2 regions of the Robiginitalea sp. genome follow, and region 2 is predicted to be linked to the other one. Evidence: riboswitches for the same ligand, from Rfam matches in the RefSeq annotation. Region 2 holds a riboswitch; the other holds the start of a gene.

Region 1 (7,561 bases), on a different contig from region 2:
GTGAAAAAGGTGGTGGAGGAATAAAATGACCCCCCCCCCTGGGTCTTAAACCCTTTACCTGAAGAACGAACCCCGGCCGCAAGCCGGGGTTTTTTTGTGGCAGGCCCCGAATAATTCGGATCGCGTTTGCCCGTCAAGGCCGGCTGTGCTATCTTCATGGGCCATGGAGTACGAAGACCTGATCAACCTGGGCATTGCATTCGGACTGGGGATGCTCACCGGCTTGCAGCGGCAGCACGCCGACTCAAAGATGGCCGGGGTGCGTACTTTTACATTGATTGCCATGCTCGGGGTGCTGTCCGGAATGCTCAGCCGGGTGTATGACAGTCCGCTGATCATGCCGGCATTCGGCCTGGTGCTCGGGGGGTTGCTGATTACCGCGAACGTGATCAAGAACGGCCGCTCGGACACCCCGGACATCGGGCAGACCACGGAGGTGGCCGCCCTGCTGATGTTTGCCATCGGGGCCTACCTGGTCATGGGCGAACGGATGATCGCGGTGGTTACCGGGGGTGCCTTGGCAATTCTGCTCTACCTCAAGGACAAACTCCACGACTTTATCGAAGACCTGCAGGAAAAAGACCTGGCGGCCATCATGACATTTGCGGGGATTTCCCTGGTCATCCTGCCGTTGTTGCCCAACGAAACCTTCGGCCCCCTGGATGTGCTCAACCCGCGCAGCATTTGGCTGATGGTTACCCTGATTGTGGGCATCAGTGTTGTGGGATATTTTATCTACAAATTCATGGGTGCCAGGGCAGGCACCATCTCCGGGGGCATCCTGGGGGGGCTGATCAGCAGTACGGCCACTACGGTGAGTTATGCCCGGAAAACCAAGGAATCCGGCGCAGTACACATCATGGCGGCTTTTGTCATCGTGGCCGCTTCCGCGGTTGCCGTGATCCGGGTGCTGGTGGAAGTGGGGGTGGTTATCCCGCAACACCTGCCCGCAATGATCCTCCCATTGCTGGCCGAATTCCTGGTGCTCGTCGGAATCTGCGTCTGGATTTACCTGCGCATGAACCGGGACGATTCCGTGAAGTCCGTCCCGGAACCTAAAAATCCGGCCCAGTTCAAAAGCGCCCTGATATTTGGCCTGCTCTACGGCCTGATCCTGTTGGCAGTGGCATTTATCAAGCAGGAGTACGGGAACGAAGCCCTGTACGGCCTGGCGGTCATTAGCGGGCTCACGGACGTGGACGCCATTACGCTCTCCCTTTCGCAGCTCATGCGGCAGGATCGCCTGGAAATCTCCACGGGCTGGAAACTCATTTTGCTGGCATCCCTCTCCAACCTGGCTTTCAAGGGGGCCATGGCGGCCGTGCTGGGTACCCGGAAGCTGGGGCGTTGGATCGGTATCTCCTTTGGGTTGGGGATAGGGGCCGGCCTGCTGATTATCTGGCTCTGGCCGCAAAACTGGCATCTCTGATATGGGTTGGCTGGGGAGGAAAGACCCGCTGCAGATCGTGGCTTTCCAAAGCTACGGCACGAAAAACCGCCTGTATATCCGCGGACGGGCACTGGAGGATGAGACCATCGACCTGGCTCAGAAGGGGATCGTCAAACTCCTGCTGAACAGCTGGAAACGCTTTGAGACCGATGAAATCCGGCATACGCCATTGACCATCCGGCTCCCCGACGACCGCTGCTTTGAGGTGGAAACGGGTTCCGACGGGTATTACCTGCTGGACGAGCAGGTAGACGGACTCGGAGAACTGGTGAACCGGGAGGGCTGGGTACACTTTGAGATTTCGTTCCGCACCGAAAAGCTCTCCCGCCCGGTCCTGGGGGAAAACCGGTTTCCCGGGGCGCTGATGATCCCGGCCGTGGGCGCCCAATACGGGGTGATCACCGATATCGACGACACGATCCTGCACACCGGGGTAACGTCCTACCTGAAGTGGCAGGTTATTGCCAATACGCTATTCAAAGGGGTGGAAAGGCGCCTGCCGCTAAAGGGAGCCCCGGAACTCTACCACCGGCTGCACCGGGGTCGCGACGGCCAGAGTGCGAATCCCGTTTTTTATGTAAGCCACAGCCCCTGGAACCTGTATCGCTACCTGGAATTCTTCCTCAGCAATAACCGATTTCCAAAAGGTCCCATCCTCTTGCGGAGTATGGCCAGTTTCTGGAAGCGGAAGAAACAGGACGTGCCCCAGAAGCGGCACGAGATCGAGAATATTTTTAAAACCTACCCGGACATGCCGTTTATCCTGATAGGGGACAGCGGGGAGCGGGATGCGGATATCTACCTGGCCATTGCACGGCAGTTTCCGGGGCGGGTACTGGCCATCTACCTGCGCAGTGTGCGGCACACCAAAAGGATGCAGCGCGTCCGGGACCTGATTGCCGAAAACACGCATATTCCCATATTACTGGTGGACCAGTCCGAGGAGGTGATCCGCCATGGGGAGTCGATCGGCATTATTTAGAAAATGTACCCCGGCAAGCAGCGCGGCCAGCGGGAAGTTACGTCTTGCAAAACGCCCGGCGGCAAGTCCCGTCTTGCGGAACGACCAACGCGTAGTTACGCCTTGTGAAAGGGCCTGCGGGCAGATCCGGGCTCGTCGGGGGGCGGAACTAGAACAACCCGTGGATTTCCGCATCGATGCGGTTGATGACCTCCCCGAGGTGTTCCGGGTTGTCCACAAAGTTCAGTTTGTCGACATCGATAATCAGCAACTTGCCTTTTTCATAGCTGTGTACCCAGGCCTCGTAGCGTTCGTTGAGCCGGCTGAGGTAGTCGATGGAAATGGAATTTTCGTATTCCCGCCCCCGGTTGTGGATCTGGTTGACCAGGTTCGGGATGGAACTGCGCAGGTAGATCATCAGGTCCGGCGGCATCACCAGGGTTTCCATCAGTTCGAATAAACTCGTGTAATTCTGGAAATCCCGGTTGGTCATCAGCCCCATCGCATGCAGGTTCGGGGCAAAAATATGGGCGTCCTCGTAGATGGTCCGGTCCTGGATGACGTCCTTCCCGCTTTCGCGGATTCGCAGAATCTGCCGGTACCGGCTGTTGAGGAAGTAGATTTGCAGGTTGAAACTCCACCGCTCCATCTGGGTGTAAAAATCATCCAGGTAGGGGTTGTCCACCACATCTTCAAAATGCGCATCCCACTGATAGTGTTTGGAAAGCAATTTGGTTAGGGTGGTTTTCCCTGCGCCGATGTTGCCGGCAACCGCAATATGCATACGTTTGTTCTTTCGGTTGGTAACGTCTGAAAAGGGCACACAATATACGAAGTATCGCCGGACCCTGAAAGGATGGGGACGCGAATTCGGGGTGCTAAAAACCCGCTCCCGCCGGGTTTCAGATTCCGGCCAATTCATTACCTTTGCGCCATTGTTTTCCAGAGGACAGATTTGACTGATTGCAACCTCTGATCCGGAATTGTGCCGGACCACCAAAAATGCTAAAGCAGTTTGCTCCGCTCTCAGGGCGACAGCCAATGCGCTTTTTGCATCCCCGCGATCCGTCGGCTGTCTCGCATTAAAAACGCGCACATGCCCTATTTATTCACATCCGAATCCGTAAGCGAGGGACATCCCGATAAGGTCGCCGACCAGATCAGCGATGCGCTCCTCGATAATTTCCTCGCCTTTGACGCCGAGAGCAAGGTTGCCTGCGAAACCCTGGTGACCACCGGGCAGGTGGTCCTGGCCGGAGAGGTCAGGAGCCATACCTACGTAGACCTGCAACAGATTACCCGGGAGGTGATCAACGACATCGGCTACACCAAAGGCGCCTACCAGTTCAGCGGGGATTCCTGCGGGGTGATTTCCCTCATCCACGAGCAATCCCAGGAAATCAACCAGGGGGTGGACCGGGGGGATAAAAAACTTCAGGGTGCCGGGGACCAGGGCATGATGTTCGGGTATGCCACCCGGGAGACCGACAATTATATGCCCCTGGCGCTGGACATCGCCAACCGGATCCTTCAGGAGCTCGCCGCGCTTCGCCGGGAATCCGATGCGATTCCGTATCTGCGCCCGGATGCCAAGGCACAGGTAACCATCGAATACTCCGATGACGACCAGCCGCAGCGTATCGATACGATTGTCATCTCCACCCAGCACGACCCGTTTGACCCGGACGACGCCGCAATGCTGGCCCGGATCAAGAAGGACCTGCTGGAAATACTGATTCCCCGGGTAGTGGCCGGCCTGCCAGAACGGTTGCGGGGCCTGTTCGACGAGCGGATCAAATACCATATCAACCCGACGGGTAAATTTGTTATCGGCGGACCCCACGGGGATACGGGCCTCACGGGCCGTAAGATCATCGTGGATACCTACGGGGGCAAAGGTGCCCACGGAGGCGGTGCCTTCAGTGGCAAGGACCCGAGCAAGGTAGACCGAAGTGCGGCTTATGCGGCCCGCCATGCGGCCAAAAACCTGGTGGCAGCCGGGGTGGCCGACGAGATCCTCGTTCAGGTGAGCTATGCCATTGGGGTGGTGGAGCCAACCTCCATCAACGTAACGACCTACGGCACCTCCAGGGTCAATCTCACCGACGGGCAGATCGGGGCGAAAGTTGCCGAACTGTTCGATATGCGGCCCTTTGCCATTGAGGAAAGGCTGAAGCTGCGAAACCCCATCTACCTGGAGACCGCCGCCTACGGACACATGGGCAAAGAACCCCGCGTGGTTACCAAGGTGTTTGAATCCCCGTACAACGGGCGGGTGACCAAGGAGGTGGAACTCTTTACCTGGGAGAAGCTGGACGCCGTGGACGCGGTCAGGGAAGCCTTTGGCCTGTAGCCGGTGGTGTTGGCCCGGGCCAAAGGCATCGGGCTGGGACAAAAAGCTTTGCCCATTAAATTATTCGGCCCGAAATTGGGAATTTCCCTTGTGGCATCCCTATATTTGCCGAGACGTTCACATATATACTGACTCGTTATCAAGAAAGGTGGAGGGACTAGACCCAGTGAAGCCTTGGCAACCCTTCGCACAATCGAAGAAGGTGCTACATTCTAACCCGGACCGGGATCGGGGCCAGCTGGCTGCCGCGGTGCGGGGCAGATAACAACCGGGCGCTGCCCCGCTTCCATTTTCTTTTTAACGCCGACATTTAAAGCAATCCGTATTCCGGATGGGTGCCCAACGGACGCCCCGGACGGAACGGCCTTCAAATAAAACCATGGAAGCATCGCCATTGCAACATATCCAGTTAAACGCCTTTACCACCGAAAAAGGCGTTACCCAGCAGATCGAGCTGTCGTACCAGCTCTTCGGGAGGAAACTCCACACGGCCCCCGTTGTGCTGGTAAACCACGCCCTCACGGGAAATTCCAACGTCGCCGGGCCGGACGGCTGGTGGACGTCCCTGGTGGGCCCGGGCAAGTGCATCGACACGGAGACTTACACGGTACTCTGTTTTAATGTTCCCGGAAACGGCTATGACGGTTTCCTGATAGAGAATTACAAGGATTTTATCGCCGGGGACATTGCACGCATCTTCCTCCTGGGTCTGGAATACCTCGGCATCCACAAGCTCTTTGCCCTGATTGGCGGCTCCCTGGGGGGCGGGATTGCCTGGGAGATGGCAGCTCTGCGCCCGGATTTGGCAACCCACCTGATCCCGGTGGCTTCCGACTGGAAGTCGACAGACTGGCTCATCGCCAATTGCCAGATACAGGAGCAATTCCTGGTAAATTCCTCCCAACCCGTACACGATGCGCGGATGCACGCCATGCTCTGTTACCGGACCCCCGAGTCGTTTAAGCAGCGTTTTCGCCGGAGTACAAACGAGGAGTCCCGGTTGTTCAACGTCGAAAGCTGGCTGCTCCACCACGGCAAGAAGCTGCAGGAACGTTTTCAGCTGGCGGCTTACAAGCTCACCAACCAGCTCCTGAAGACCATCGATATTACAAGGGGTGGGGAAGAGGCCTTCCAGCGGCTCCAGCAAAGCGCCACGCATATCCATATCATCGGGGTGGATTCCGATTTGTTTTTTACGGCTGCCGAAAACAAGGAGACCTATAAACAGCTCGCCCAGGTCAATTCCAATGTCACCTACGGGGAAATCCATTCCGTGCACGGGCACGATGCCTTCCTGATAGAATTCGACCAGATGGAACAGCTGCTGCAGGACGTTTTCGGTGGCACCGGACAGCGTCCCCTGAAGGTGCTGAAGTTCGGCGGGAAATCCCTGGCCAACGGCGAGGGCATTGACCGCGTCCTGGATATCATTTCGGCACGCGTAGCGGAAAAGGAACGCGTAGCGGTGGTGTTGTCCGCACGGGAAAAGGCCACGGACCAGCTCGAAGAACTACTGGAACTGGCCGCGGACGGGAAGGATTACAGCGAGGCTTTCAGCCGTTTCGAAAACTATCAGCGGCACACGTTCTCCAATGTCGGTCTGGGGGATTCCTTTGAAGCAATTGCGAGGCTGCTGGAAGGGGTGCGCCTGTTGGGCGATTACAGCCCGAAGATCAAAGACCAGGTCCTGGCCCAGGGAGAGTTGCTGTCTGCCCGGCTGATAACCAAGCTGTTGATCGGCAGGGGCCTGAACGCCGTACTCGTAGATGCGCGTGAGCTGATCCGTACGGACTCGGGCTTCGGGAACGCCCAGGTACTGGACGAAGTATCCCGGGAAAACGTCAACCGCTTTTTCTCCGGGCTCCAGGCAGACACCGTGGCCGTCGTCACGGGGTTCATCGCATCCAACGCCCTGGGGGAGACCACCACGCTGGGCCGCAATGGGAGCAATTACACGGCTTCCCTGCTGGCCAACTACCTGAACGCATCCGAATTGCAGAATTACACCCATGTCAACGGAATCTACACGGCGAACCCGGACCTGGTCCCCGGCGCCCGGCGCATCGAACAGCTTTCCTATTCGGAGGCCAACGAACTGGCCAATTTCGGGGCGACGATCCTCCATGCCAAAACCATTATTCCGCTCCTGGAGAAGAATATCCCGTTGCGCATCCTAAATACCTTTGACGGGGACGGGGAGGGTACGCTGATCAGCGCCCGGTCCAGCCGGGACGGTATCCGCTCCCTTTCGGTCATCGAGCACGAGGCCCTGATCCACCTGGAGGGACGGGGGCTGCTCGGCAAGGTCGGCGTGGATGCCCGGATTTTCAAGGCGCTCGGACAGAGCGGGATCAATGTGGGGATTATCTCCCAGGGTTCCTCGGAACGGGGTATCGGTCTGGTGGTACGGGCGGATGCGGCGCAGCGCGCCAAGGCAGCGCTCGAAGCGGAGTTCGAGGAGGATTTTCGCAACCAGGACATCACCCGGATCCACATCACTTCGGACGTCTCGGTCATTTCTATCGTGGGGCAGGACCTGAGCACCTTCCACAAACCGTATAATGCGCTGATCCGCAACCAGGTGATCCCCTTGTTGTTCAACAATACAGTGACCGGCAAGAACGTCAGCCTGGTGGTCCGCAAAGCTGATACGCTCAAGGCGCTGAATGTGATGCACGGACAGATTTTCGGGATCAGCAAGAAGATCAACCTGGCGGTGTTCGGCGTGGGGACGGTTGGCAGCACGCTGATGCACCAGCTCCTCGCCTCGGCAGACAAGATCGAGGCGCGCAAAGGC
Region 2 (7,561 bases):
GAGCCGTGAGCTCGCCGGGGACAGCCTGTTAAACGATCCCGAAAACGCCCGGCTCCGCGCCCGGATCATCGACCAGCTGGGGCATATCCAGGGAAGGCTTAATCTGCCCGGGGCCGAGGAAAACCTGCAAACGGCCCTGAATATCCGGCAAAAACTCGCGTACACCCAGGGGGTCCTTAGCAGCTACCTGCACCTGGGGGAATTCTACCGGGAGCGGAGCCCGGCCCGGGCCCGGGAGATGGCGCAGGCGGCCTACCATATCGCCCGGGAACTGGAAAACCCGAACGACCGGCTTACCAGCCTGGCGCTGCTCATTGACGTGGTTCCGAACCCGGCCGGCTATGCCCGCGCCTATACCCGCCTCTCGGACAGCCTGCAGCAGGTGCGGCGGCAGACAAAGGACCAATTTGCGAAGGTCCGCTATGAATCGGAGAAAAACCTGCGAAACTACCTGATTGCCCGGCGGGAGGCCAGTGAAAATTCCCTGCAGTTGGAGCGGTCGCAAAACCGGAACCTGTTGCTCCTGAGTTTTGTGGGGCTCCTGTTGATCTCCGGGCTTTTTATCTATCGCTACCTGCGGCTGCGCCACCGCAAACGGGAGATCCAGGCGGTGTACGCCACCGAAAGCCGCATCTCCAAAAAGGTCCACGACGAACTGGCCAACGACATCTTTAACCTGTTGAATGCGGCCGTGGCCTTCCCCCGGAAAAACCGGGAGGAGCTCCAGGATTTTGTAAACCGCCTGGACCAGCTCTACCAAAAATCCCGGGAGATTTCCCGGGACAGCGCCGAGATTCCAACGGGTCCGAAATTCAAAACCGTGCTCAGCTCGCTTATCGAGATCTACTCGTCCGAGACGGTGCGCATCATCACCCAGGGGTTTGAATCGATTCCCTGGGAGGCCATTTCGCCAGACAAACAGGTGAATATCTACCGCGCCCTGCAGGAAATCCTGGTGAACATGAAAAAGCACAGCGGGGCCACGCTGGTGCTGCTGGAATTCCGGCAGGAGAAGAAAAGCCTGACCATCCGCTACAAGGATAACGGGGTGGGCTTCCCGGAAGAAGCGCCCTTACGACAGGGCGGCCTGGCGAATACGGGAAACCGTATTGAGGCGCTGGGCGGAAGGATTACTTTTGAGACAAGCGTTCCACAGGGGGTGGTGATTTTACTGACCCTTCCCGTTTAATAGTGCTTGCAGCTATGTTTAAAAAAGTACTGGTAGTAGAGGATATCGATTCCATCAACATTGGGCTTACCAAGACCCTTGGGGAAGCTTTTGACTTCGACATTGACCACGCCAAGTTTTGCGACAAGGCGAGCCTGAAGATCACCAAGGCGCTGCTGGACAAGGAGCCCTACGACCTGCTGATCACGGACCTGTCCTTTAAATCCAACGGGCAGGAGGGAAAGATCCAAAGCGGGGAAGACCTCATCCGGGAGGTCCGCGCCAAACAGCCCAACCTGAAGACGATTATCTACTCCATCGAAGACCGCCCCTTTAAACTCAAGGAATTCATTACGGACCTCAAGGTAGACGGGTACGTGCTCAAGGGCCGGAACAGTTCCCGGGAAATGGTGGAAGCCATCAAAGAGGTGGCTGCCGGCACGCTGTATGTGTCTCAGGACATCATGCAGTCCATCCACACGTCCCCCACCCTGGAAATCGACGACTTTGACCTGGAACTCCTCAGGGAACTCGCCGACGGTTTCTCCCAACAGGAAATTTCAAAGCACTTCCAAACCCGGGGGATTACCCCTGCTTCCCTAAGCAGCATCGAAAAACGCATCAACCGCCTGAAGGACTACTTTATGGCCCGCAACACCACCCATCTGGTGGCCCTGGCGAAGGATATGGGGTTGGTGTGAAACTACAACCTATGAAATAGATTAAATGATTCTTTGAATTCGCGTTTAATCTTTGAATCAGGATGAGTCGTAATTGGATTAAACCAAAACCATAAGACGAATTTTGTATATTCCCTCTAATAATATGAAGGCATCAGGAACGCTAAGGCGCGTACCAACCGAGCATAAAAGCCACGGTGGTTCAGAATGCGGACGATCGTCAAAAAAACACCCCCTTGCCAGTCGTTTCTGTGGAGTATTTATCAACAAAGAGACATGATAACGATTGAAACGAGCAAAAAACTCAAGGTGAGGTTTACAACACTTGTGCTTCGAATTCAAAGTATCCTAGAACATCACAATGCATTTCGGATCTACAACGTAATCCATCAGCCGTTTTGGGGAGTGCAAAACAAGGAATTATTCCTTCAACACGAAATGTGTTGGCCGCCGCCCGAATTGAAAAAACAGATTGAACAATTGCTTCTTCCCCTCGGGATGAAGGAACTGCAGGATTTTGTCCTGATTCAGGATGTCCCCTATGACTACCTCTATTCCGGCCGAATACTGCCTGGCACAGAAAATTGTGACTGGCTCGAATCCGAAGTTACAAGGGAAGGTTGTTATGTGTGGCTGAAACCAACCTGTGATACCCCGATAAAAATTGGGTTATGACAAAGGTTCAAGAACTCTTCCTCGAATTTTCTGCCTCGTTGGAATCCATAAGCGACCGGGAGCTCATTTCTAAATTTAATCGGCAAATAGGTAACGGCGGCTGGGGGATTGCGCGTTCAGCGTACCTAGCAGCCCTACGCAGTCAATTGGATAAACGGAAAATCGACTATTCTGCAATAGGGAACGACAAGACCTTAAGCTATAAACACCATGTTTTCTTAGTCGACAAAAAGCTTTTTCTGCTCGATTCGCTGCCAAATAAAAATCTCTTGGACATAATCTGCGTACTACTCGACCGGGTTAATGTAAAAATGAAAGGGGTGCGAATTATTGAAGTGTCTAAAAACGAACTCAGAATTGAAATGAAGGTGTTTCCTTTTAAAGCCAGATTAACATCCAAAGAACTTGCTGGGATGGGTAGTAATATCAATGATTGATCATTAGACACTTTGAAAATGGACAATGCGAATGCTTTTTAGGAGCTATGTGGCACCACTGCATAGTTCCTTAGATCTTTATGCCACAAAATTTCTACAATTTCAACTAGCGTAAGCTTTATGAAAACAGGTGGGTTTCTTTCTATATTACACAATCGAGGTTTAGCAAAACATGATGGCCGTCCTCTTTGGAGGTATTCTATAACTGATGAGGAGCAGAACTCACTTTTAAAGGAACTGAGGTATTCCTCACCACAAACATTAGATCCGAGGGACGTTACCTTATACTATGCCGAATGGTGGAGAACGAATTATAATGGTGGGATTCCCAGCAAGAAAGAGATATTCAATTCGGTAAACGGAAACATTAAATATAACTACAACGCCAATGAATTTTACCAGCTGGCTAGGACAGGTGCAGTAATGCTAGGAATAAAATGGCTATCCAAGCAGAACACCCTCTACTTTAGAACCTTACTTCTACAGGGAGGACTTCCCTTAAAGCACATCTCAGAAAATCAAAGTAAGTACCAGAATTTCCTCTTGGCTGTTTTGGAAGAACAGCCCGAAACGATTGAGGATTTCATTTTTAATTCGTACATCACAGACCTTCTACCAAAATCCAGTCAGAATGAAATTATTTATGAAAGCTGCTTTGAAATTGTAAAATCTCTCCTAAATGATGAAGGCACTTATGATGAGTTACTTCAATCCAGTGAAGCTCTTTCACAGATATCAAAAGAGCTCTTAATTAGAAAGAGCGCGCTTAAAAGGAAAGCGCGCCTGTCAAAACCAAAAAACTATTGGCTGTTAACCATAAAAGAGGATAGATCTTCTATTCATTTAATAATTGGGCTTGGCGACATTTATAGACCTGATTCCCTGAGTAATATTCTTGGATTTGAAGTAACTGAACAGGAATATCAATTTTATCTGGATGATATACTAATATGCATTTTCAGAAGGCTGCTAAATGGAAACTATAAAACGGATTGGTACCAACAGCAAACATTACAATGGGATGGCGAGAGTATTTTTCCAAACACGTATGTATTTGAGCATGGAAAGAAAATTCAAATTCCAGATTTCATTCAAACTGTTCCCGATTTAAGTGAACCCACTTTGTGGACAAGACATGCTGAATATGAGTGGCGTCTTGTTAAAGGAAATGGGGCTCCCAATAAAGAAGGTGCTTTACTATATCCCCAAAAATGGAAAAGTGATACTCCTGATAAACAAATAACACTGCATAGCAAAGAGTTATCATGGTTGGTTTTTGAAGGTAAAGCTGAAATAGAATTCAATGGGCAGCAGATGCATTATTTTAGCGACGTATCCTCTTTTGATTGGACCATAGAAACCCAAAAGCCTTCATGGATAATGAAGGCCAATATGCCCGTGGTACAGAAAAAACCTAGAATCACTGTTTATGATGTGAACAACAAAAAACTACCTGATTCGAAGTTCAAGGTTTGGCTGAAAAAAAGAGGATTGCACGGAGATTGGAGAGAACTTTCAGAATTGAGAAGTATTCCTGCAGGCTGTATTGATATTAAAATTGAAAAGGACGGGCTTACCGGGCAGGATCAATTTTTTAACATTGGAAATCTCCAGTTTTCCAGAACGAAAAAAACAATCAACCGGGCAGAAATTCAGATAAACAACCCTGATTCATTTGAAATTAGACTTGAGGAATCCCCCATTTTAGAAATCGAACAATTAGGATCAAAGTATTACTTACAAGTAAAAACTGAACATTCAAAAATTCCAAAGGGGATCATGGGTTCTGTCGGTTATAGTTTCCAGAAGAAGTTGAATTTTGAAATCATGTCTCCTTTCGAAGGTATGACCTTAACGGATAATGAAGGAGAAATTATTTCGGAAAATGAGAACCTGTCTCTTGGAAATTTATATGGGCTAAGGGTGTTAAGCACTCCCAATTCAGACACTATCCTTAGAATTAAAAACAGGTTAAAACCTGATGTGATAATCACAAAAGAAATATTTGAGTCCACATATCCACTAATCTCTCTAAAAGAAGAAATTTCCAGGTTATACTATTTATCGGATGCCATGGATTATAAGAACCGAGTACTCTTGGAAATAGTCGAAGGAAGAAACTCAAAAGCCTACCACCTTTCTGGTTTTAGTCATACGCTGGATGTAAAAGAACAATTTCAGAATCGCGTCTGCTTATACGATTCACAAGATGAATTAGAGCTGTTTGCAATCCCCCTCAATGTGCCACCAGATTCTATTGAAGTAATTCCCTTGGTTAGAGAAGAGTACATTTACACGATCCCGTCGACAGATTTGACCAATCAGTTCATTGTGATTTCAGCAATTCAGGATGGTAAACAGTTGATGCCGCGATTCGTTAATACGGACGAAAACTATGTAAGCGAGAGCCGGGAAGTACGAATTGAAAATTATCATAACGAGCTGTCAAACTCAGGGTTGGATGATAACATTTGGAAAGAAATACTGGCCTACTTCAATATATGCACTAATAATGATTTACCGTTTTCCACATTAGATCAACTCAGAGCGATTTCAAGAAGCTCCAAAGTAGCTGCAAGGGCTTTTTTCTATTTAGGAGTGCACCAACTAGATACTGATTACTACGTTCAAAAAGTGATTCCTGAATTCGAAAAGGATTTAGGTTTTCAATTTCATTGGATTGAAAGGAGCGATTGGCATGCTGCATTAAATGAAATCAATGATCATTTTAAAAATCAATACTTTGAGGAAATCGTCCTTTTACTTTCTTCTTACATGCAAGAGAATAAAATGGTCGAATTGTTTCAGTTTTTAAATGGAGGATCCATACATGCTATAGGGATCTATAATACCGATATTTCAGCTCTAAGGGCAAAACTTGGCGAGCGTGTGCTCAAGGAACTTCCCAGAAGAAGCCCTAGAATTACACAGAATTATGGAATACCTATCGATCAACACAAACAAGTAAAGTTGTTGTTACAATCTGCCGTTTCAGTGGCTGAATCAATACTAGGAGTCCAAGAAGATTATCCAATTTGGGGAGGAGATGACTTAAGAGAGGCTATTCGCAGAAACATTCAGTACAGTCATTTTTTGAATCCTGAATTTCATATCAAGACTATTCTTCACGTCCTCCAGAATCGATAAAACTATGAACTTTAAGGAATTTTATACCAAAACAGAGAATAGACTAACCGATGCCATTTTATCCCTCTGGGCCACCGGGGATAAGGCAATGCAAGATTATTATAGGTTCTTATTGTCCAAGGAACCTATCTTATCAGACGTGGTATTTCAGAATACCTTCCCCTGGGAGCAGGTAAATTCAACTTTTGGTGAAGCCCAATCCATCTTTACTCCCGAATTTATAGAGGCGTTGGATTCGATATCCGATGAGCAACTACGATTCCCTAAATCGAGACATCCCTACAAACACCAGGTTAATAGTTGGAACTCCTTATTGAATCAAAATAAATCTATAGCAGTAACAACGGGAACGGGATCCGGTAAAACGGAATGCTTTATGCTACCGGTACTTCAGGATTTGCATGAAAACTGCAGAAACCAAAATGCAGTTAATGCGATATTCTTATATCCCTTGAATGCCTTGATTGCTAGTCAAAGAAAACGTATGCATGCCTGGTGTTCGGCCTTGGACGGCATTCATTATGCTCTTTTAACGGGAGATACTCCAAATAAAGCAAGTAGCAAGGAAAACAAGGACAAAGCCCTACCTGAGCTTATTTCTCGCGAACAAATTAGGGGTACCCCGCCGCAGATTCTCTTTACCAACCCCACCATGTTAGAGTATCTGCTGGTAAGGAATGCGGATGCACCCATTCTTGAAAAATCCAGAGGTGCCTTAAGATGGATCCTTCTAGATGAAGCACATACGCTTACCGGTTCCAAAGCTGCAGAAATTGCCTTATTAATACGAAGGGTAATCACAGCATTTGATGTTGACATTAATAATGTAAGATTCGCTCTTACTTCTGCAACAGTGGGTGATGGAAACTCCGATAAACTGAAGAAATTCATGGCCGATTTATGCGGCATTGATCAGGATCAAATTGCAATAATTGAAGGAAAAAGAATTAATGCGGGGCTCTCAGAAAGGAACAATCCTCATATATCGGAAATCCTGTCTCCAAAAAAAATCAATCGTTTAAGAAATAAACTCCTGAACTCTGTCGGTTTAACTCAATCTGAAATCGGGAAGATTTTGAACATCCCCGATCGAGATGATCAATTAGAAATTATTGATTTACTGGCAGATCAAAGAGTTGATGGCGAAAATTTACTTCCGGTCCGAGGGCATTTTTTTACTCGAGGAATAGGGGGGGTATATGTGTGTACCAATACAAAATGTAAACACCATGGAGACCACAAACCTGAAATAGCCATTGGAACCATGTATACCGTTGCTGGCAAAAAATGCGAATGTGGTTACCCTCTCTTAGAATTAGTTTCCTGTAGGAGTTGTGGCAGCCTGATGCTAGAAGGGGAACGTATACGTGCAATTAATGGCGTAGATAAGGTAATCCAAAAGACCAGCGTTGGATTTGAAGCTTTTCATATTGAAGAGGAAGAAAATGAAGAAA

Evidence for each region. A riboswitch is a leader RNA that binds a small molecule or an ion and turns the genes downstream of it on or off. The one in region 2 is predicted to bind S-adenosylmethionine.
Region 1: linked by a shared signal. The riboswitch ahead of thrA (bifunctional aspartate kinase/homoserine dehydrogenase I) and the one ahead of AC3DKS_RS05700 (hypothetical protein) in region 2 are both predicted to bind S-adenosylmethionine.

Annotation. Positions count from the first base shown of each region.
Region 1 is NZ_CEXZKX010000003.1:210,033-217,593, forward strand. It holds gene AC3DKS_RS06685 (sodium-translocating pyrophosphatase) at 1-24, shown strand, start outside; gene AC3DKS_RS06690 (MgtC/SapB family protein) at 164-1,429, shown strand; gene AC3DKS_RS06695 (App1 family protein phosphatidate phosphatase) at 1,431-2,432, shown strand; gene AC3DKS_RS06700 (deoxynucleoside kinase) at 2,581-3,195, opposite strand; gene metK (methionine adenosyltransferase) at 3,508-4,764, shown strand; SAM riboswitch class I at 4,898-5,032, shown strand; gene thrA (bifunctional aspartate kinase/homoserine dehydrogenase I) at 5,144-7,561, shown strand, end outside.
Region 2 is NZ_CEXZKX010000002.1:458,918-466,478, forward strand. It holds gene AC3DKS_RS05690 (tetratricopeptide repeat-containing sensor histidine kinase) at 1-1,189, shown strand, start outside; gene AC3DKS_RS05695 (response regulator) at 1,204-1,869, shown strand; SAM-I-IV-variant riboswitch at 1,995-2,086, shown strand; gene AC3DKS_RS05700 (hypothetical protein) at 2,056-2,523, shown strand; gene AC3DKS_RS05705 (hypothetical protein) at 2,520-2,960, shown strand; gene AC3DKS_RS05710 (hypothetical protein) at 3,081-6,107, shown strand; gene AC3DKS_RS05715 (DEAD/DEAH box helicase) at 6,112-7,561, shown strand, end outside.